4 regions of the Propionispora hippei DSM 15287 genome follow, and region 2 is predicted to be linked to each of the others. Evidence: riboswitches for the same ligand, from Rfam matches in the RefSeq annotation. Region 2 holds a riboswitch; each other region holds the start of a gene.
What was found. Region 2 has a riboswitch for cyclic di-GMP ahead of F3H20_RS06565 (methyl-accepting chemotaxis protein). Riboswitches for the same ligand answer to the same signal wherever they lie in the genome.
Positions count from the first base shown of each region.

Region 1: it holds a riboswitch for cyclic di-GMP, as region 2 does, so the genes downstream of both, F3H20_RS00685 (hypothetical protein) here and F3H20_RS06565 (methyl-accepting chemotaxis protein) in region 2, are expected to answer to the same signal.
Region 3: it holds a riboswitch for cyclic di-GMP, as region 2 does, so the genes downstream of both, F3H20_RS08160 (tetratricopeptide repeat protein) here and F3H20_RS06565 (methyl-accepting chemotaxis protein) in region 2, are expected to answer to the same signal.
Region 4: it holds a riboswitch for cyclic di-GMP, as region 2 does, so the genes downstream of both, F3H20_RS08210 (endo alpha-1,4 polygalactosaminidase) here and F3H20_RS06565 (methyl-accepting chemotaxis protein) in region 2, are expected to answer to the same signal.

Region 1 covers NZ_FQZD01000004.1:128,191-133,631, forward strand. Annotated here, with positions in the region: gene F3H20_RS00660 (hypothetical protein) at 1-249, shown strand, start outside; gene F3H20_RS00665 (hypothetical protein) at 296-1,639, opposite strand; gene F3H20_RS00670 (PilW family protein) at 1,666-2,151, opposite strand; gene F3H20_RS00675 (hypothetical protein) at 2,181-2,654, opposite strand; gene F3H20_RS00680 (prepilin-type N-terminal cleavage/methylation domain-containing protein) at 2,675-3,172, opposite strand; cyclic di-GMP riboswitch class II at 3,408-3,491, shown strand; gene F3H20_RS00685 (hypothetical protein) at 3,622-4,260, shown strand; gene F3H20_RS00690 (secretin N-terminal domain-containing protein) at 4,232-5,441, shown strand, end outside.
Region 2 covers NZ_FQZD01000009.1:70,269-75,709, forward strand. Annotated here, with positions in the region: gene F3H20_RS06560 (GGDEF domain-containing protein) at 1-115, opposite strand, end outside; gene F3H20_RS06565 (methyl-accepting chemotaxis protein) at 117-2,102, opposite strand; cyclic di-GMP riboswitch class I at 2,298-2,385, opposite strand; gene F3H20_RS06570 (HAD family hydrolase) at 2,709-3,509, opposite strand; gene F3H20_RS06575 (lactate utilization protein) at 3,873-4,514, opposite strand; gene F3H20_RS06580 (RrF2 family transcriptional regulator) at 4,593-5,129, opposite strand; gene F3H20_RS06585 (pyridoxamine 5'-phosphate oxidase family protein) at 5,325-5,441, shown strand, end outside.
Region 3 covers NZ_FQZD01000011.1:115,022-120,462, reverse strand. Annotated here, with positions in the region: gene pgaB (poly-beta-1,6-N-acetyl-D-glucosamine N-deacetylase PgaB) at 1-971, opposite strand, end outside; gene F3H20_RS08160 (tetratricopeptide repeat protein) at 993-3,296, opposite strand; cyclic di-GMP riboswitch class I at 3,429-3,513, opposite strand; cyclic di-GMP riboswitch class I at 3,690-3,775, opposite strand; gene F3H20_RS08155 (QueT transporter family protein) at 3,876-4,322, opposite strand; gene F3H20_RS08150 (glycoside hydrolase family 68 protein) at 4,498-5,441, opposite strand, start outside.
Region 4 covers NZ_FQZD01000011.1:128,581-134,021, reverse strand. Annotated here, with positions in the region: gene F3H20_RS08215 (NAD-dependent epimerase/dehydratase family protein) at 1-1,776, opposite strand, end outside; gene F3H20_RS08210 (endo alpha-1,4 polygalactosaminidase) at 1,851-2,867, opposite strand; cyclic di-GMP riboswitch class I at 3,128-3,214, opposite strand; gene F3H20_RS08205 (heavy metal translocating P-type ATPase) at 3,442-5,441, opposite strand, start outside.

The DNA.
Region 1 (5,441 bases), on a different contig from region 2:
AAACGCCTGGAGGAAACCATCCGTGGTAAAATCGATCTGGTAGTCAGCGCCGGCCCGGACGAACAGCATCAGGCCGTCATCGCCGCCATGCAAGCCGCCGGTATCAATATCCCCATGGCAGCCACCAACAACGCCACCATGTGCTGCGGTGAAGGCATCTGCGGCAGTTGCGAGAAGGAAAGTAAGAACGGGGAAAAATTAAAGCTCTGCAAGGTGCAGAGCGACGTGGAAAGTGTTTTGGGAGAATAAGAAGGGGAATCATTCAACCGACAGTTGAATGATTCCCCTTTGAACGTTATGGCTTTTGTATTTCCCAGCTACGCAAAGAAATAGCTCCCGGAGCATTTTTTAGATTACTAAACTTAGCCTGAGCTTCCCAAACACGCAAGCCGGTTTGTCCATAGCCGGGATCTTTCGCAAAGTTGTATTTCGTAGACCGATCGACAAAACGCAGGATTTCTAAGCCGTCAATGTAGATGCGGTGAATATAGTTCTGACTGCCGTTAACTACTACTGGTTTAATGTCGATCGTCAAAATGTGGTCTTGATTAAGCATTTGGTTGCTGGAAGTATTATTGGCTTTTAGTTTATTAAGTTCCGCCATGACGGTACTCATCTGAACCGACATAATATCCTTTTTATAAGTTGTATCAGTACTTTCGTTATCCAGCGTAATGAAAGAGCCGGTTGCCGGGTTACTGGTGGTTTCATTTAGAATAAGCGTCGTAGTATTGGTCCAGGTAGTTTTATTCGTATTGGCCGTGTTCCAGCTGGCAGAAGCATTAGAGCTTTGCCAGGATTGGTTGCTATAGCCATCCGCCGTAGTACCCCCGATAATCTGCTCATTATACCAGGGATATTGCTGACTGGTAGCATCAGCCACTACCTTTTTTACTAAAATTTGATCAGGTGTTAGTCCAGGATCATATTGCAGTACATAGGCGGACATATCATTAGGCGTACCATTGGCAAGGTAGTAAATTCCATAACCCGTATCATTCGGGTGACTAGGATTAGTGCTGTTAAGATTGATTTTATAGTGGTAAGTAATACCCTTTGCGGCGTAATCAGCATCCCCGTTAAACAGAATCTGATAATAGTCACTGCTGCTTGGTGCCGTCGCGACTCCATTTATTGTATCAACAGTCCAAGGGGCATTATTGGAAGCATTTCCTCCCTGGACAAATTCCGTTAAGGAAACCATGGGAGAAACCAATAAATAAGCTTCTGTAATTGCTTTACTGTTGCCTGAGCGCCCGACAGAGGTAATTTTATAATAAGAATCGGTGTTTTTAACACCGGACGGCAAATTAGCAGTTATTCTTGTAAGACTTATGGTAAAAGTGGGAGAATTGCTGTCAGTACTATCTACGGAAATTGCGGAAGTGTTAAGTTTTGTTGTGTCCCAAATGTAATTTGTTGTGCTTGTATTTTGTACGGCATTCATCCAAGTATAACGTATGCCGGCTTCGGCCGCTGCTTTTGCCTTGATATTATCACCATAGCCAAAACCGGTAAGGCGGCTCAGACCGTTGGCAGAGAGCGACAGATAAGTGGTGGCCATTGCTGCCAGCAGTACCATGGTAGTAATAGCTATAAGTGACGCTGCACCTGTTTGATTGGTAAAAATCCGGCGCAAGGTAATTCCTCCTGTTCCATAGCGTGTTAGTTATTTAAAAGAAATACTGTGCGTGTTAACTGAGTGGTATGACTACCATCGGTGAGCGATAAGGTAATCGTTATGTTTTCCCCGTTAAGACCGGACTGAAAGCTGGCGCTGATGATTTGAACCAGACTGCCGTTCGTTAAGGGGTATTGAGTACCTGAGCCAATTTGGCGGCGGAGTTCATTATTGACTAATGAATACGTAATATTTCCGGCTATGTCGCTACGCTGAAATACCAAGGTGGCAGCAGTACTGTTATTTGCCGGAGTAAGAATTGTAGAGGCTGGAGCGATGTCTTTAGCCATTAGATCCAAGGCCCAGCGGCCTTCTTGCAGCATGTGATTGGTGGAGGTTCCATTGGCTATGGTTTTGGTAGTATTAGCAAAAAGAGGAACGATGGCTGCTAAAATAATTAGCATGACAGCCATTCCTATTAAAATTTCAGTTAAAAAGAAGCCCTGCTTGTTTTTATATCGTTTTATCATACTGAATGAAGCACCTCTATGCTAAATAATCAGGTTGAACTAGGTTGGTTATTGCGAATATAGTATTTAATAAGCGCTACTTGCTTTGTGTTATTACTCCAGGAAACTATGATTTTTACCTGGGCTAGACGGTTCCCGGCATTGGCAGCTGAACTAACTTTTCCATAGATAGAAACTGTTGCTCCCGGCAATGAAGAAAGTGAATTCCTTGCATTTGCCAAATCATTATAAACAACAGTATTCGAGCTGGAAATGTCAATGGCTTGGTAGCTGGTCACCGTAGAGGGGACCAGTGTGGCCCAGTTGGCGATACTTAAGCTTTGTAAAGCGTCTCCGTAACTAGCGGCAATTTGGTAAGCACGGGACTGTTCGCTGTTAACAGAGTAGGTTTTAACCCCCATAGTAACCAGGCTGACAATAGAAATTAGCGCAACACTGGTAATTAAAACACCGAACAGAGAATCCAGCAGCAAAAAACCTTTTTGATTTTCGATTATTTTCATATGATTACCCCAATATAATGTTATATTTCTTCTGTGCGGTAAGCGGGAGTGGAAGATGTATCAATGCGAATTCTTCCCGTCATGCGGGAAATAATAATTGTTTGTTTATTTTCAGTTTTAGGCAGTATGCTGCTTGTTAAAGTAACCATTGTAGCTGTATTAGTGGATAAATTACTCGGATTAAAGGCTAGTGTATTTCCATTTGACGAAGATAGTGTAATGCTGGAAGGTAAGGTCCGGGAGGAAAAGCCGGTGTTTGTCGACTGGTCGGTGATGATTTGATAAGAACCGGTAGCAAAAGTGATGTTAATGGCAGCGCTGGTGTCATCAATCGCTTTTTCCATAGATAACTGCTGCATCGTCCGGATGTCAGCGGCAAGTTGGCTGGTTGCCGTTGTTAAATCATTTTTGGCAATGCCATACCGGAGGTTTATCCCTGCAATCCCTGCCAGAATTCCTAAAATAGCAATAGCCACAAGCAATTCAATTAGAGCAAATCCCTTTTGTGAACGAAACAAACGATACCCTCCCTGCCTCCGGTAAATACGTGAACCTTGTTTTATTTCCATATCTACGTTTTATTTAATACTATCTATTTACATTTGACAATACTTTTTATGGAAATTTATTATACTTTATAGTTTTCAAAGTTATTTTTAATTATATCGACAAATTGTGGCAATTTTAGATGTTGACAAATGATCAAAAATGAATGATGATAATAATTGTGATAATTTGACGAGATCTATGCGTTTTTTACATGGAAGTGATGAATACTGGTTTGTATTTGGACGCTTGAACCAGTAGGAGCAGGTAGCGTAACCACCCATCTGAAATTTTCAGATGGTTTTCTTATTTTTATGGAGGATTTTATTGGGAGATTATCGAAGAAAAAAATGGCTTATTGAGTAATAATGGTAATTTGTTTAATTTTTTATTTTGCCAATAAAAGGCGGTGCGATCTTTATTGAATATAAAACAAGATATGTCTTCTTTATCGTCAAAAATCATTGCGACTCTTGCGATAGGTGTTATGGCACTTGCCCTATATTTAGTAGTTATCCCGGCTAATGAGGACAACCCTATTGCACCGACAGTCTCCAATGGCCAAAGTTCTAAAGTGGCAACGCAGAAAACAGCGGCAAAAGATTCTAATGAAACAAATGTAAGTTTTCCTGTTGTTGAGAAGCAGGGCACTGTTCGCAATCCTTTCGCTATTCCGCCGGAGTATATGGACAGCAAGGATAAGGGAACGGATAGTAAATTGCCGGTAACACAGCAACCGGTGCCGGATGCGGGGCAGGTGGCAGCCGGGATAAGTCCAGCAGCACTTGAATTACCTAAATTTAGTGTTACAGGTATAGTCAGCAGTGATGATGGGCAGCAACTGGCCGTCATTAATGATGGCAAGCACTCCAAGGCATACCGCCTGGGAGAACAGGTTGGTGCATATCAGGTAGAATCAATTATGTCAGACATGGTGGTGGTTTCTGGACCTGCCGGACAATTGACATTGCCGATCACTAATAATATAAAAACGGAAAAAAGCATGGCAAAAGAAAGGACAGGTAACGGGAATGATTCAACTCATAACGTGGCGCAATAAGCTAGTTGCTATAGTGGCAGTAGCCATACTTCAGATCTTTGTCATTTTGCCAGTAAGCTTTGCTAATCCGGAGTCGGTCAGTTTAAACTTTGTGCAGGAAGATATCCGGGTTGTGTTACATACGTTGTCATTGTTAAGTGGAGTCAATATGATCATTGATGAATCGGCAGCGAAGGAATCGCCAAATATTACAGTAAGATTGGACAATGTTTCATTGGATACCGCCATTGATTTAATAGCTCAAGCAAAGGGGCTGACCTATCATAAAGTAGATAATACAATTATTTTTGACCGGGCTGATGTGGCTGATTCGGCAGTTATTAAACTGCAGTATGTGACAGCGCAGGATATGAAGTCAACAATTGCTTCGGCGGCAGAAGGGTTAAAAGTGAAGCTGGATACTGATATTCCTTCTAATACTTTATTGGTCACCGGTTCATCGCTAGGTATTTCCCGGATAAAACAGATTGTCGATGAGTTGGATAAGCGACCGCAGCAGGTAGAACTGGAGGCTAAAGTGGTTGCTATCAGCAAGTCTGCCACTAAAGATTTAGGGGTGACCTGGAACTGGGATGAGACCCCCAAAACGTATGAGTACACGCCGGCAGGAACCAGTTATGATTCTACCACTGGTACAACAACAACTACTACCCAGCCTACAATTACTCGCCATACAAGCCTGGCCGATGGTTATCCGGGCATAATTCAATACGGAAGGGATCCGGACGGACATCCTTATGAATTTTATTATACGGCTAAAATCAATGCGCTTGTCAGCAATGGCAATGCTAAAATTTTATCGCAGCCCAAAGTTACGACAATTAACGGTAAACAAGCCCGCATACTTATAGGCGACAGGGTTCCGGTGCAGACTAATACGGTAGCTAATGGAACAACTTCCACTTCTACCACCTATGTGGATACCGGGATTAAGCTAACCTATACCCCCATTGTAGGCGCTGACGGACAGATTACCGCTAATGTAAAGACAGAAGTTAGTACGCCGCAATTGGTTTCTGATATCAAACAATATCAGATCACGACGCGGGAAGCGGAAACGAATGTACGAATGAAAGATGGGGAAACGATGGTGATTGGTGGTTTGATCGGCAGTCAGGAATCGAAGACATACACAAAAGTTCCCTTTTTGGGTGATCTGCCCATATTGGGAACACTGTTTA
Region 2 (5,441 bases):
TAACTTTTTTCAAACCGTCCAAGCCCATAAGCCCCAGAAAAACCTCGTTTTCCTCTTCCTTCGTCTTCAGCAAGGTTGCTTCCAAGCGCTCCCGGAAGGCCCGCCGGTTCTTTATATTAAAGCTTAAACCGGCCTACGGCTCGGGTTAATTCTGCAGCCATTTTAGCAAGGGTTTGACTGGAGGCAGCAATTTCTTCCATAGTTGCCGATTGTTCCTCTGTCACAGCCGACACCGTCTGAGCCTTACTGGCAGCTCCTTTGCTGATCGTGTCAATATCCTTCACAGACTGGATAATTTGCTGGCTGCCACCGGTCATTTGCTGTATAGAGGCAGAAATTTCCCTGGTCTGTTCCGATACGGTATCGATAGATTGGAAAATAGCCTGAAAAGCACGTCCGGACTCTACAACCACTTCCGCGCCATTGCGGACCTCTCTGGTGCCTCCTTCCATGGCCAGTACCGCGTCAGCCGTATTGTGCTGTATTTCAGCAATTAAAGTACTAATTTGCTTCGCAGCTTCCTGTGATTGTTCGGCTAGTTTGCGGACTTCTTCCGCCACTACGGCAAAACCCCGTCCCTGTTCTCCGGCACGGGCTGCTTCAATGGCAGCATTAAGTGCCAGCAGATTGGTCTGGCCGGCCAATCCGGAAATGGTATCGACAATCTGGCCGATCTCCTGGGAAGCAGCTCCCAGCTTGACCACCACCTGCGAAGAATGCGCCACAGCCTTTTCGATATTTCCCATTTGTCTAATGACGTTTTCCACCGTCTTGTTGCCTTCTTGCGCCGTTTCAGCCGACTGCGACGAAGTACCGGCCACCTGGTTGGCATGAGCGGCAATTTGGTCAATGCTGTCCGACATTTGTTCAACAACCGCCGTTGCGCCATCGACAGCCCGCAATTGTTTTTCCGCTCCATCCGCTACTTCTCCGATCACTGCCGCCACCTGAGCAGCTGTCTGAGCCGACAGATCGGCATTGGCATTCAATGTCTGGCTGGCAGCGGCAAGCTGCAGAGCTACTTGCTGGATTTGGGAAATTAAGTTGCAAAGCTGTTGTAGCGTATTGCCAATAGCCCCCTCCAGGCGTCCGACCTCACCCCGTTTGTCCCGGGCGAAGGAAATACTCAAATCACCCTGCGCTACCTGCTCCATTTTCTCCAGCAATTGATAAATAGGGTTTACTAATTGGCGTTTCATAACCAAAAGAATTAAAAAAACCGCAAGCACCAAGACACCCGCACTTAATACGCAGGTTATCAGCATGTTTTTCTGCAGTTGCGCCAATGTATTCTGCCTGTCTAATACCACTTTGATCAAGGCTTTGACCTGACCGGAGTAATCCCGGACCGGAACCGCTACATAAGCCTTCTCACCGTTATTACTATAGCCGTAGCTCATCGCACCGCTGGCCGCAACCTGCCGGGCAGTATCGATCGGCAGCGCCAGCAGGTCTTCATCCGCAGTCGCTGCCAACAGCTTGTCCGTTCCGTCTGGGTTCAACTCATAGCAATAATACTCACCGGGGAATTTGGCCTTTAATTGTTTTTCCAAAAAGACTTTATCAAAATTCATGCCTGTTTCCACCGTACCGACAGGGGCATTATTGAAATAAACTGGCATAACAGCGCGAAAACCCCAGCCGGTAACGCCGGCTTCAATGCCGACAACAGGCTTAAGGGATTTGTTAGCCTCGACTACCGTTTTTCTAAAGCCCGATAAGTCATCACCAAACTTACCCGGCGCATTAATTCGTAAAAAAGAAGTCGCCGGCGCCAGATGGAACTGCATTTGTTCTACGCCCTGCTCCTTAAGCTGCTTATACACCGGGCCAACCAGCCGGAATAAACCTTCCCGGTCCCGCTCGCTAAGCAGGCGTGCCACTTCCGGATTATAGGCAAGGGAAGCGGCGACCGCAGCGGAACGATTCAAATATTCTTCAATACTGGTTTGGACAATCATGTCTATTTTTTTAAATTCCTGTGCTTCATCCTCTAGAATGAGATTCCGTTGATTGCGGTAGCTTAATCCGCCGACAAGCAACAAGCTTATGACAATAACAGCCGTTATAACAATAGTGAGTTGTGACTTTAACATTTTCATAAAAATCCCCCTGACTTTTTGGTATCAACTGTCATTTTCAATCATCGGAAATCGCTTTGCAATGTCCTTAAGGTTGCTGCTGCCCTCCTCTCATCGGAGCTGGTTCCGCCACCTTGGGTTCTGTCCACTTTTTTGCAGTAAGCCGGCCAGGTTTACTGATCGAAAACAAAAAAAACAGGCTACGATTGATATTTCAATCGCAGCCTGGCAGTCATCGGTAGCTAACCCTTTAGACCCATGGCTTTGCGTCCTCACCTTTCGGCTGAGTTTGCCCATTCCATTTATTTTCCTTTTCGACAAATTACAGGAAAATCCTCTTGCTATTCTACAAAACTCACTCATATTTTGACTTTTTCGTCAGCAAGCTCACTGTAGCTATGTCTCACTCAATGGACCACTTCCTGCAGCATGCCGTTCCTGATCCGGCCCACTATATCCAAATCATCAACCTGATAAGTTATATATTCCTATCCGATCTTACTATGCGCGACATTTAGCCTATACCCTAACCCGGAAAACCACTCGGCCGCTGAACTGAAGTTTATATCAAGACAGCCTGATACCCGTCAACGGATACCAGGCTGTCTTCTTTGGCTTAGACAACATTCAGATCACATTATATTTTTTCAGTGCCTTATAAATTCCGTCCTTATCCACATCGTCGGTTACCGCAAAGGCAGCCGCCTTCAGTTCTTCGGTGGCATTTCCCATGGCAATGCCATAGTTCACCTGGCGCATCATCTCCAGGTCATTGCGGGCATCGCCAAAAGCGAAGGTATTGGCAAAATCAATACCCAGTTTTTCGTGCAAAAAGCGGACACCCTTGCCTTTGGTATGGCCGGGCAAGTGGATATCCATGCGAATATTTTCCGAGGTGTACATATCTACCAGCCAGTCTTTTGGCAAACAATCCCGGCAGGTAAGCATCTGTTGTTCGGCGGCAAACATAGCGGTGACCATCCCGGAGTGAATCTCTTCCGGCTGCCAGGAAAATATCCAGGGCTCATCGCCTGATAAGTCGGCACCGAACAATTCCCTATGGCGCTGTAGCACCGGATGATCCGCCGGGCTCGACCAGATACCCAGGCTGCCGGTGAAATTAAACGGCACATCATATTCCTGGAAAAGTCGCAGTAAAAAAGTAAGGTTTTCAGGTTTAAAATAATTGTCATACAGGACTTCCTGGTGAAAAGTAATATAGTTACCATTGCAGCCGATGAATCCGTCAAAATTAAGTTTTTCCAATACCGCTGGCAGCTTGCCCCGGGCCGAAGCCACCACGGCATAATGGCCTTTTTCCTGCAGCAGGCGAACCGCTTCACAGGTGCTGGGCAAAGGCTCATACATACCGCCTGGCAAATGCAGCATGGTCCCGTCAACATCAAAAAACACAATCTTTTTCCCCATAAGCCATTCCTCGTTTTCTTCGTTCTTCGCTATAACATGTTACATTCCTACTCTTCTATATTTATCTCACACAATAAAAATTCCTGCCGTTACCCCTCCGGTACAATTGGACCGCCGAAAGTAACCAAGCCTGGCAAGTTATCCTAAGACATTCTCACCGGGCTTATCCGCTACAGAGTATACTTTAAGATTCCCACTGCCCCTGCAAGCTCTCGCCAGTTTGCACAGTTCCTCCGCCACTACGCTAAAGCCTCTCCCCCTACTCACCGGCGAGGCCAACCTTCATTGGTTCTTACCTCATCGCCGCCCAAATCAAAAGCACCCTGCAAATTACCCGAAACGCAAAGGCAGGCAACCGGTATCTTAATACCCCAGTTCCCTGCCCACAATCACCACTTTGATACGGTCTTTGATAAATTGCCGTTTAATCACGGCAAAGCTGTTACATATCCGTTCCTCACTTTTGCAATCCACACAATATCCCAGCGTAGCGCAGGGCGTCTTCTTGTTTAACCGCTTCGCATCCAAAGGGGCTGCGTAATGTCTTGTCCGTTTTTCCGCTTCCTCCAGATTTCTTACCAGCTTGTTAATTCCAGCCACAATAATAACCTGCTCCGGACCATAGATCATAGCGGCTACTCTACTGCCATTGCCATCAATATTGTATAATTCGCCCTCCTCAGTTAAGGCGTTCGTACTAGCTAGAAATGTATCAGCGCCAAAGCTTTGCCGGTATAGCGCTTTTTTCTCTTCCCGGGTAATTCCCTGCCGGTACTTGTCCAGAAAGTTGTAGCGGCCATTACGCAAAAGATCCAGTATGCCTGTTTCCCCAAGCGTTACCGAGTCTCCCACTGCCACCGTCGAATGCTCGGGGATCAACTGCTTTATCTTTTCTTTTAACGCCAGTTCATCAGCAACATAAAAAGAACCAATATTATGCTTTTCCAAATTAGCCATCGTACGTTCAATCTGCTTGTTTCTATACCATGTTATATGATTGTCCATTCTTCCAATCACGTCCAGTTACATATTTTATCTTTAGTTTCTTAGCAAGTAAACTTGCAGCCAGAAAAAAGCAGAGCCCTATCGCGACTGCCCACGCAGAAACCAATCCAGCGTGGCCGCCCGCTGCTCGGCAGGAACTTTCGTCTGTACCTCGGCATGCAGCCAGGCCAATGTTTTAGCTCTTAGATACTGCCTCATCTCTTCTTCCGCTTCCAGCATGACCACTTTAATTAAACAGGGACACTTTTTGTGTGAGTCCGGCAGGTTTTCTTTGTCCAGCAATATCTCTTTTTGCCTGATCTCCACACAGCGGAAGAAGTGAGAAGCCCCCTCGATGGCCTCCACAACATCCCAAAAGGTGATGGTCTCCGGCGTACGGGCCAACTTATACCCGCCTTTAACGCCGGGAATCGATTTGACAATACCCGCTTTCGTAAGCTTTGTATATACCTTGGAAAGATAGGTCTCAGAAATGCCCTGGTACGCCGCTAAGTCCTTGATCCCCACTGATTTGCCGGCCGGAAAATCCACCATATATAACAGACAATGTAACGCGTACTCTACACCCACGGAAAATTGCAATGAATTCACCTTCTCATACTGTTTACTTTTCACATAGTACTTCCATATTTCCGATTAGTCAATACAAACTCCTTCACATTATAGTCAAATATTATCTACAATCCCTTTCTTTTACGCAAGAGCGGTTGACACAAGGAAATACTCTTTATATAATAATTACAGATAATATATATCTGCGATTATAATTATCTGTAATTTTATATTTTATAAACATATAGGAGGAAAAATATGCTAAGCGAAAAATTTTTCGAAGTATTAACCCATGAAGGAGTCGTTTCCATCGTGACCTGGAATACGGAAGAAGTCCATGTGGTAAATACCTGGAATTCCTACCTGGTTATCACG
Region 3 (5,441 bases), on a different contig from region 2:
TAAATGGTATTTGCTCCTGAGCTGCGAATCCGTTCTATTGCCAGATTCAGATTTGCTTCTGTTTGAACTGCGCTGCCGGGGTCGTAAATCATATCCAGGTCCAGTTGTATTGCTTTAACCGGGATCTTGGTATTTTCACTATTGACCTTGAGTAAACTGGCAAAATGCTCTTTCGACGGATTACCTGTTATAATCAGGCGGTTAGCTGCCTGCAGGGCCTGCTTTCCCGGAGGGTTTACTCCATCATTTAAGGCAAAACAGGCTTCAAAGCCCTCTTGCAGTGCATCTGTGACGGCAGATGGCGTATAGGCGCCATAAGGCCAGACCACGGCTTGCACCGTATGACCCAATTCCTTGTTAAAAGCAGCCTGGGATTCATGTAAATCCCGCCTTACCCGCTCACGCTGCTCGTCAACCGTCTCATACCGGCCGTTTTTATATTGCAGCCTGCTTAATAACGGGCCACGATCACCCTGAGGGGTAATCACAGTAAAACGATGCATGTCATGGGAGTGAGAGGCTACGTCGATTAAGCCGGAACCCTCCATTTCCCTTATTTGCTGCCAGGTTACCAGCGGTCCGAGTTCAGCCGGCGCATAATCCAGCCAGGAAGTAACAATGGCTATCATTCCGGGATAACGATATTCTTTCAGTAATGGAAACACCTTGGTATACACCGACTGATACCCGTCATCAAACGTGAGCAGCACCGGTTTATCCGGTAATGCGGCACCGGTTTGGCTGGCGGCAATATATTCTTTAAGTGAGATCGGCGTATACCCCTGTTCTTTTAAATACGTCAAATGACTTTTTAAATTTGCCGGTGTTACAGCATATATATCCTGCCCCGGTTGGTCGGTTACATTATGATAACACAATACAAGAACCGCCTTGGCATTAGCCAGGGAAGGAGGGCAAATCAACAGAATTAGCATGCAAAAAACAAGGACACCAGTAATTTTTTTGTTCATAATAGCCATAACTCCCCCTGCCTACCAGGAAAGCTGGTAGCTCACATTGTATTGGCGGTCAGAAAACTGCGGTTTTCCGCCTGTACCGGTTGAATAACCGGTACGCAATCCATATTCTACACTAACAGTAAGTGCCTGATTACGGGAAATATGATAACCATACTCGGTCCGAAGCGAAGTACTGGTATCCATCGGCTCCGGCCGATCACGCCCTACTCCTATCTCAAAGGAAGTTTCCCAATAATGCTTGGTAAAATTCCAGCGCTGACGAAGGCCAAGACCATAGGCTTCCCGGCAACGGGGACTTTCGTAAACCGGCTCCACCCCATCAATCATCTGTTTTTTAAAGCCTGTTCTGTCGGCATAACCAAACCAAGACAGTTGTTTTGCTCCGGTATCAACCATCACATGGTCCCAGTCCAGGTTTATATCGTGCCGCCGGTTGCGGTCCGAATAATTTGCGGCTGCCATCATGACAGACAGATTGTCTTTAAGTCCAATTTGCCGGTTATACGCCAGTTGATACTCTGTCGCCATCATATGACTGGGCAGTGCCTCTGCATCCATTACCGGTGTGCGGTTTATACTAAAATCAACTCTGCTTTGTTCACCAAAATAGCGACTCGTGGTCAGGTGATACCCATCCAGCCTGCCGTGAGTACGACCCTGATCCAGCCACAACTGTACCATATGTTTCATGTCGGTGTATCGTCCGCCAACAGAGTTTGTTCTTAATACGGTTTCTCCCTGGCCGTCAGAAATCCATGTACTGCCGATTCCTGCCAATATGTCCACCCGGTCTGTCACCCGCTGTTCGCCGGTCAATTGTAGGCGATGATCCTTATTTCCTTTATAATCTCTGCTGCCGGTAGCGTTAACAGCCAGGCTGCCCTGCCAGCGTTCTTCAAAGGTCCTCAGCGCCTGAGCCGTCATTGGATTCGCACTATACCTGTCCAAACCTGTCACGGCCTGCCTGGCAGAATAATAATCGCCTCCCGGCACAGCCGTATTAACAATCCCGCTATTGGCGGCAGGTTGTGTCCCCGGCAAAGCAGCCAACGACAGATATTGTTCGTAAGCTTCTCTGATCAGCCCCTGGCGATAAAGTACCGCAGCAAACTGCTGGCGAAACGCCGCATAATCGGGATAGGTATGGATTATGGCCTGGTACAGCTTTTTCCCCGCCTCGTACCGTCCCATTGCAAAAAATGAATCGGCATCCCCGGTAATGACCATAGCCTGTTCTGCAGCCATATTGATAAGTTCCCGATACAATACCATCGCCTGTTTTTCCTTAGAGCCTGTCAGCATGTACGCATAAGCCAGGCTGTGCCTATCGCTGGGTAAGCTTTCCCCCTGCTCTAAAATGCTGCAATAAATACCTATGGCCTGTTGGGGCAGATAGAGCCGCAAATAAGAGTCCGCCAGCGCGCGCCGTCCATAGGCAGGAATCTCCCGGTAATTGGGCCATAGCTGCGTCCCTTCTTTAACTGCAGTTGTATAATCACCGTACAAAAACAATGCCAGCACGTAGTCACATTGCATCTGAACCGTCGCACTTTTATCACGGATTGTAGGCCGTAACAGTACAATAGCCTGCCGGTACGCATCATGTCTAATAAATTGAGCCGCCATCTCGCCACGCAACGTTAGCAGAGAAGCTTTTAATGCCGGGTCATTCCATCCATCGACAGAAGCTAGGGCAGTTTCTATTAACTTAGCCGCCCCGTCTGCATCACCGCGTGCCAGTAATATATTAGCCTTGCCACTGTAAGCAGCTAAGTTGTCAGGTTGTTCTTCCAGCAGGATCGAATAAATACGCTCCGCTTCATCAAAACTCCCCGTATGTACCAGACTTTCCGCTTCCCACAACCGAGCCTTCCTATTTCCTGTCATAGCCGATTGATGATATAGCTGCCAGGCGTCGTTAAAATGGCCGGTCTTGAAATACGCCTGAGCCACGTTGATTCTCACATAATCAGGTACGGCCGGGAACGACTTTATTCGTTCCTCATACAACTGAACCGCTTTTGTATATTCTCCGGCCCAAACTGCAACGACGGTATAATCGAATACAATATCCGCTTCCGTCTCATGGTCAACCATTAAATTTTCCAGTATCGCCAAAGCCGGCCGATACTCTCCGCCCCTTGCTAAAGTAACCGCATATTCCCGTGCCGCATCCCGGTTCTGGTAGGACATTTCAGTTGATTGCCCAAGCGTGTCCGGTAGCGGTTCCTCTTTTGCCATAACAGATGTATAACACACCGCACTTCCCAAAAAAAACACTAAAGTAAGTAATGCCAATACTTGCTTGATCCTCATGTACACTCCCCTAACAATAGCTTTTATCTTTCGCTTTCACGATCGAAGTGCGTGTTTCCCATCCCGCCCACCTGGCACCGGCAAAATGCACCTTCAAAAACAAAAAACAACCGAATTACAAAGTTCTTGACACTTTGCAACCCGGCTGTCATAACAAAAATGTTTTAGACCCTGAGCTTTGCGTCCCCGCCTTTCGACAAGTTTGCCCGCTATATATATACCATTATCAATATGTATTAAACAGGTTAAATTCCTATGAAAGCCCATTTATTCAAGATAAATACATTAGTCATTCTAACAAGTGTTCCGATTTATGTCAACAGGATTTTTATTCTTCCATTGACAAACATTTACTGCAACAGACAAAAAAAGCCGGATTACAAAGCTTTCGTACTTTGCAACCCGGCTTTCATAACAAAAATGTTTTAGACCCCTGGCTTTGGTTCCCTGTATTTTTGACAAGTTTGCCCAATTCCGCTAGCTCTTGCCAGCCGATGCTATCCATTTACTGCACAAATATAGCAAATATTTTTCATTTATTCAACTATAGTCTAACTAGCTCGATTCATCAACGGCAAATTACTGAATCCTTTGGGCGGCTTTAATCAAAATTACCCCCAGTGTTCCAATGACCACGGCCTCACCGATAAAGACAGAGCCAAACACCGACCAATAAGGCATGTCAAACAGATAAGCCAAATAAGCACCGACCACGACGGCATTAATGATCACCGGGAAGATATAGGCGGCCTTGCTTTCTTTAAAGCGCCGTGTCAGCCAGGCTGCTGCCAGTGTGGCCAGACTGCCAAAGACCACATCCATGACTCCGGCGCCGCCAATCATATTAGCCAGCAGGCAGCCGACAAACAGCCCCCACACCGCTTCCCCATACAAAATAGGTAGCACGGTAAGCGCCTCGGCAATCCGGAATTGGATGACACCATAGGAAATAGGCTGAAATACCACCGAAAGTACTACATAAATGGCGGCAATCACCGCCGCCTTCATTAATTTTTTCTGATTCATACTAATCCTTTCTCATACAAATAAAATATTTCACTCTCCTATTCGACCAATTCGGCTATAGTCCTTCTGTCACAGTCCCGCATCCTGTCTGCCGAACTAAAAAACAAGGAAAATTTGCCGGCAGTACCAGCGAAATCTCCTTGTTATCCATAGCGGCAGCACCCCAACTACCCGACTACTTTTCCAACATCATTTTGCCTTGTTCATCGTATAGAACCCGTCTGGGAAGCGACAGACGGTATGAAGCCTCGGTCGCGGCAAAGCCTTCATCGGGACCAACGCCCCAGGCTAAGAACACATCTTGTTCCTTCGTGTCTTTTACAATCCGTCCCGTATAAAGTCCATCCGCCGTCCCACTAATCACATTGTCCGTAGCCATTGGCTCAAACTGACCGTCCAGACGGTCGGCAACGAGGTAGAGTTCACCGGTCTGCGGCTTTGCAGGTAAAATAGCCTGCTGATGGGCCGGACTGTACCAATCTTTTTTCACGGCAAACAATAAATACCATTTACCCTGGTGCCGGTGCAGCGTGGGGACCTCCATATCGACAAAAGTATGAGGGGAAGCGGCCGGCGGGAGCAGCTCCCAATTCAGTAAATCCTTTGACCTGGCCCGGCCGATGCAGCCACGGCTGCGCGGTTCACCCCGCTTGTCCCTTGCCGTAAAAAACATATAGTAGGTGCCGCCCGTTTCGTCTAAAATAACAAAGGGGTCCCGGCAGCCTTCGTGGCGATTGTAGGCCTCCGCCTGATTTTCATAATACTCGCTGCCGCCGACCGACAAGACCGGATTATACTCATACTTATGCCACAGCTTCAAATCCTCTGACCAAGCCACCCCGATGCGCTGCGTATGACCCATATACCCGTTTTCCAATACTTCCTGACGGCAGCGGGAGGTGTAAAACATATAGTAACGGCCGTCTTTTTTTATTGTGCACCCGGTCCAAATGGACACGCTGTCCCAATCAGCCGGATTTTCACTGGCCTCCAGCACGGTTCCCCGGGGCTGCCAATCCCTCAGGTTTTCCGATACGGCATAACCGACGCTGGCCGCGCTATGCCGCGAATGGGCATCCTGTTTTAGGGGAGCCTGCAAATGGTACAGATGATACTTGC
Region 4 (5,441 bases), on a different contig from region 2:
GGTCAAATTCTCAAACGGCAGATTCTTCAAAGCAACTATGGCAATAACCCTGCCTTCATAAATAACAGGTGCTGCCATGAGCGGGCTGTCAGGTCGCAATTCATTATTTATAAACATTCTCTTCTTATCCATGATATAGCGGGCATACTCGGAATCGGCAATTTTTATCGACTTGGCTTGATCATCTCCGTAGCCGGAAGATTGCACTTTTAAACGCCAATAAGTTTTGCCCCTGTTTACCGTATAAAGAGCTACCCCATCGGTTTGCATAATTTTCCCTACAATCCCGATAGCCTCATTGGAAATATCTTCCATTTTCAGGCTATTCAAGGCACGAACAATATTATATATTTTGCCAATACTATCGTTAGCGTTAATAATCTGCGAATGAAGTTCATCCTTGCGTTGGTTACACTCTAAATAAAGAGTCCGCATAAAGTTATACTGGCTATTTATTGCATCCAGCTCCATCTGCTTATCCGCTGCTATTCGTTCCGAATTATCCCGTACGTAACCTGTGGCAACTCCAATGCACAAATAAGCGGCCAGGTGAGTCAAGTATTGAGCTTGATACATGATGGATACAAAATCCCCGCCCCGTGCCAGTGCCGTGCCAATAAAAAGAACCGCTGAAAAAGCTACGGCCGGCAAAGATTGCTTTTTGCCATATAAAATGCCCATAAGCCCAATGTAAATATAGTTGTAATCAAGGCCAAGGCGGTAATCAATCGTTCCTCCATATAGGCTGTTCCAACTAAATAGGAGCATCAGAATAAACATGCCTGAATTCTCTATATGGGGCCGCCACCGGGAAAAACTGTTGCTTGGCATGTCAATGGCGGCCGCAGTGGCTTGCTCCGTCCAATGAGCTTGATACCACGTGTAAGTTTTTGCAAGCCCCTCACGCAAAGAGTATTTCTGCTGCCAGCCCAACTCCTGTCTGACAAGAAAATTATCCAGTCTTGAATGAGCCACCTCACCGGTTCGCCGTTCGGCAAAGCGCACGCCTTTAATAGCATGCATGTCTCCCAACGCAGCGATTACATCTGCCAAGCTGGTTTCCGTATTTGTTGCTACGTTCATGATTTGCGAGGTTACTTTACTAGTGGCGGCCCGGAAAACGGCATCGGCCACATCTTCCACAAAAATATAATCACGAGTCTGTGTGCCATCGCCATAAACGACCACTTCTTTTTCTTCCAGCATGCGCTGCATAAAAATAGATACGACTCCGGCTTCGCCGGCAAGACCTTGACGCGGGCCATAGACATTGGCAAACCGTAATATGACTGTTTTCAGTCCATACAGTTCAGACCACTGCCGGCAGTAATATTCCCCTACCTGTTTATTCATTCCATAAACAGATACAGGCTGGAGCTCTGTATTTTCAATAATAGGCAAATCCTCAGTATTCCCATATACGGCTGCCGATGAAGCAAATAAAAATTTCCTTACTTTGTATTTGCGAGCCAGGTCCAGCATGTTGATTAAGCCAAGTATATTGGATTCACTATCCAGATAAGCATCCGCATTGGAAACGGCAACGTCGACTTGCGCCGCAAGATGAATAACACAATCGATGTTATTCGTGCGGAAAACCTCCTCGCAGTTTTTATCCGTTACATTAAGCTGATAAAAATCATAGTCAACACTGAGATTGGCTTTCGTCCCGGTAGAAAGATTATCAATAATACAAATTTTGTGGCCTTCTTTAAAAAAACGTTCGGCAACATGTGATCCGATAAAACCACAACCGCCAGTGATTAGTATGTTCATTGCTGTTCCTCCAATATTTGATAATAAACAAACTGCAATTGTTTGCACTACCACGCTGAGAAAATATACAAAAATTACATGACTTGCTTGTTCTCGAAATAGTCGTATGCATCAATGACATCTAAAAAAACACCACTAAAGCCATCTTTTACAATCTCATCAAGTAAAGTCCGAGGAGAACCGAATAAAACCTTTTTCCACTCTTTAGTCCAATATTTCACCTTAAAATTCCCCTGCCAATCAGGATTTTCTTCCGCAATCCAGGCGGGAGGGGATGTTGACCAGGACGCCTGCCAATAAGGCCGATAGTTTTCCGCTTCACCAATGCTTAGATAAGCAAATACCAGCCGGGAAGTGCCGTTTTTCCTTACACGAAGCGAAGCCACGTCGGCACTGGACAACGGTTGATTATCAAAATAACGGTCGATAATCAGCAAGTCGCAATTCGTATTGCGCAGCTTACGCAGATACTCTTCCTTGCTTTTGAAATTTCCGGGATTCAACAAAATTAGAAAGCTGTGCACCTGATCAAGACGACTAATTTTTTTGTTAAATTCCCACGGCAAATCCCGTGGATAAGAAGGAATGGTATTAAGATCAGGGCTTCCGATAAAAGAAATATACCCTTTCGCACGATTCTCCCGATATGCATCATCAATCTGGTTATGATCCTGGCAATAGTCCACGATAAAAACCGGTAGATGATTGGCTACAGGCAAACTTAACGAGGAGTCAATAAAATCTTTAGCGTCAGGAGTTGTCGGCATAGTATGCATCGCCTGATCATCCTCCGTTTTTCCCCAGGTATAAGCCCGCCCCTCCACTAAAACTCCATCAAGATGATTAAGTAATCTTTTGATCAACGCATCATCAAGATTTTCCTGACGGTATAAATCCAGTCCGCCATTGCCGATTACCTGAAAATAAGGATTTTTCTTTTTCGCATAGTTGCTGATTTCTTCAATCAATAAGACCATTTCTTTTTTATATTGAATATCTGCTGCCACCACTTCATTTCTTACCGTACAAAAGAAAAAAATGCCGCCCATAACTATTAGCAGGCTGTAAATTAAGGTACTTCCCTTGCCCAATCCATTTCTCCCCCCTAGGTTATGTTTTCAAATAGTTTTATAGAAATCCAAGATAGATAATAGATAAAATGAAAACTAACTATTATGTCTGTCATTGCAATAAGATTTATGGAAAATTGTTATGATAACTGCGCAAAAGCATTTGTAACTATAGTAAAGGTTTACAAATTTGACACTATACGAAAGTATAGTTTATTATTTTTTTCAACCAGTCAAATTCATCCCTTTTAAAAAACACAAAAAAATGACTGCCAAGTTACATCAGCAACTTGGCAGTCATATACAAAACTGTACTTAGACCCATAGCTTTGCGACCTTGATTTTCATCAAGTTTGCCATATCTTGTATTATTTTCCTCTAACAACATAAGCTTCATTATAATAAAAAAATTTAAATTGTCAAGAAATACCTTGAAAATTATTCATAACTCACCTATTTTGCCCAAAAAACGCTTTATATCTAGAATTTATTACGCTATATAAAAAACTGTTCAAAAATAAGTAATGCAGCCCTGCAAATATAAGAAAAGACTATTCTTTAAATAAGTTTTATCATTTAAAGAATAGTCTCTGTTTTATTTTATAAGCTCAGCCTTATGATAGGGTTCAAAATTTCTCAAACGCAGCGCATTGGTCACAACCGAAACCGAACTGAAGGCCATCGCCGCTCCGGCGATGACCGGCGACAGATAGCCGGCGGCAGCCAGCGGGATGCCCAAGGAGTTATAGACAAGGGCCCAGAACAGATTTTGCTTGATGTTTTTCATCGTCGCTTTGCTTAACCGTATAGCAGCCACAATACCGGTCAGTTCACTGTTCATTAAGGTAACATCGGCGGCCTCAATGGCCACATCGGTTCCTGTTCCAACAGCAAACCCCACATCGGCGGTTGCTAAAGCCGGGGCGTCGTTAATACCGTCACCGGCCATGGCAACAATCTTCCCCTGACCTTTCAGTTCCTTTACTTTTCGCGCTTTATCTTCAGGCAGAACTTCCGCCAAAACATGGGTGATTCCCACGCTCCCCGCAATGGCTCTGGCTGTCCGTTCGTTGTCGCCGGTAAGCATCCAAACCTCGATCCCCAGCGCCTGCAGTTGGGCTATGGCCTCCACCGACCGCGGTTTCACCGTATCGGCAACGGCAAACAACCCGGCCAGTTCTTCCTCGACCGCCATCAGCATGACAGTCTTTCCCTGCTGCTCCATCGCTTCGATGGCCGGAATATGCCCGGCAAAGTCAATATTCTGCTCTTGCAGCAGCTTCCGGGTCCCCAGCAGAATGCGTTTGCCGGCGACCACAGCCTCAACCCCATGACCGGGAATCGCCGTGAACGTTGCAGGTTCACTCAGCAATGCAGCCTGTTTTTGGCTATAGCTGACAATAGCCTGCGCCAGGGGATGCTCGGAGTTTTTTTCCGCGCCCCCAGCCAGCGACAATAGTTCAGCCTCAGCCATACCGGACAAATTAGTAAAATCGGTTACTTCCGGCTCACCCTTGGTAATCGTCCCCGTTTTATCCAAAACCAGCGTGGTAATCCGGTGGGCATGTTCCAAATGCTCGGCACCCTTGATCAGTATGCCGTTTTCAGCCCCTTTGCCGGTCCCTACCATAATCGAGGTCGGCGTTGCCAACCCTAAAGCGCAGGGGCAGGCAATAACCAGTACCGCGGTAAAATTGACTAAGGCCCGTGAAAAATTACCGGCATCGACGATCACATACCAAACGAGAAAGGTAAGCACGGCAAGCCCCACTACTACCGGTACAAAATAACCGGAAACCACGTCGGCAAACCGCTGAATCGGCGCCTTTGACCCCTGGGCCTCTTCCACAATGCGCACAATCTGAGCCAAAGCCGTATCTTTGCCAATCCGGGCGGCCTTAAACTTAAAGGCCCCCACCCGGTTCAGAGTCGCACCGGTCACTGCATCGCCGACCGTTTTCTCAACTGGCAAACTTTCCCCGGTCAGCATGGATTCATCAACCGTTGATGTGCCTTCCACCACCACGCCGTCAACGGGAATTTTCTCTCCCGGCCGGACGGCTAAGACATCACCGACCTGTACAAGGTCAATAGGGATCTCCTCTTCTTTGCCGTTCCGCACCACCCGGGCTGTTTTGGCTTGCAGTCCCATGAGCGCTTTGATGGCCTCCGAAGTGCGCCCTTTGGCCCTGGCTTCCAGCAGCTTACCCAGAATAATCAGCGTAATCAGTATGGCCGAAGTTTCGAAATACAAATTATGCGGCGAATACAGCATATTGGCAATGCTGTAAAAATAGGCAGCCGACGTTCCCAACACGACCAACACATCCATATTGGCACCACCGTTTTTTAAAGCCAGGTAAGCTCCCCGGTAAAACTGCCCACCGGCGATAAACTGGACAGGTGTGGCCAAAAACCACTGCAGATACGGGTTCATCAACAGCGCCGTCACCTGTCCGTCACTTCCCATCAGATGTAACACCATAGCCAGTATCAGGGGCAGCGAGAATATGGCCGAAAGGACAAGCCTAAACTGCTGCCGCTTTATATCTTGTTGGCGGGCGGCCTTTTCACGGTCGGTACCGGCCTCGCCGC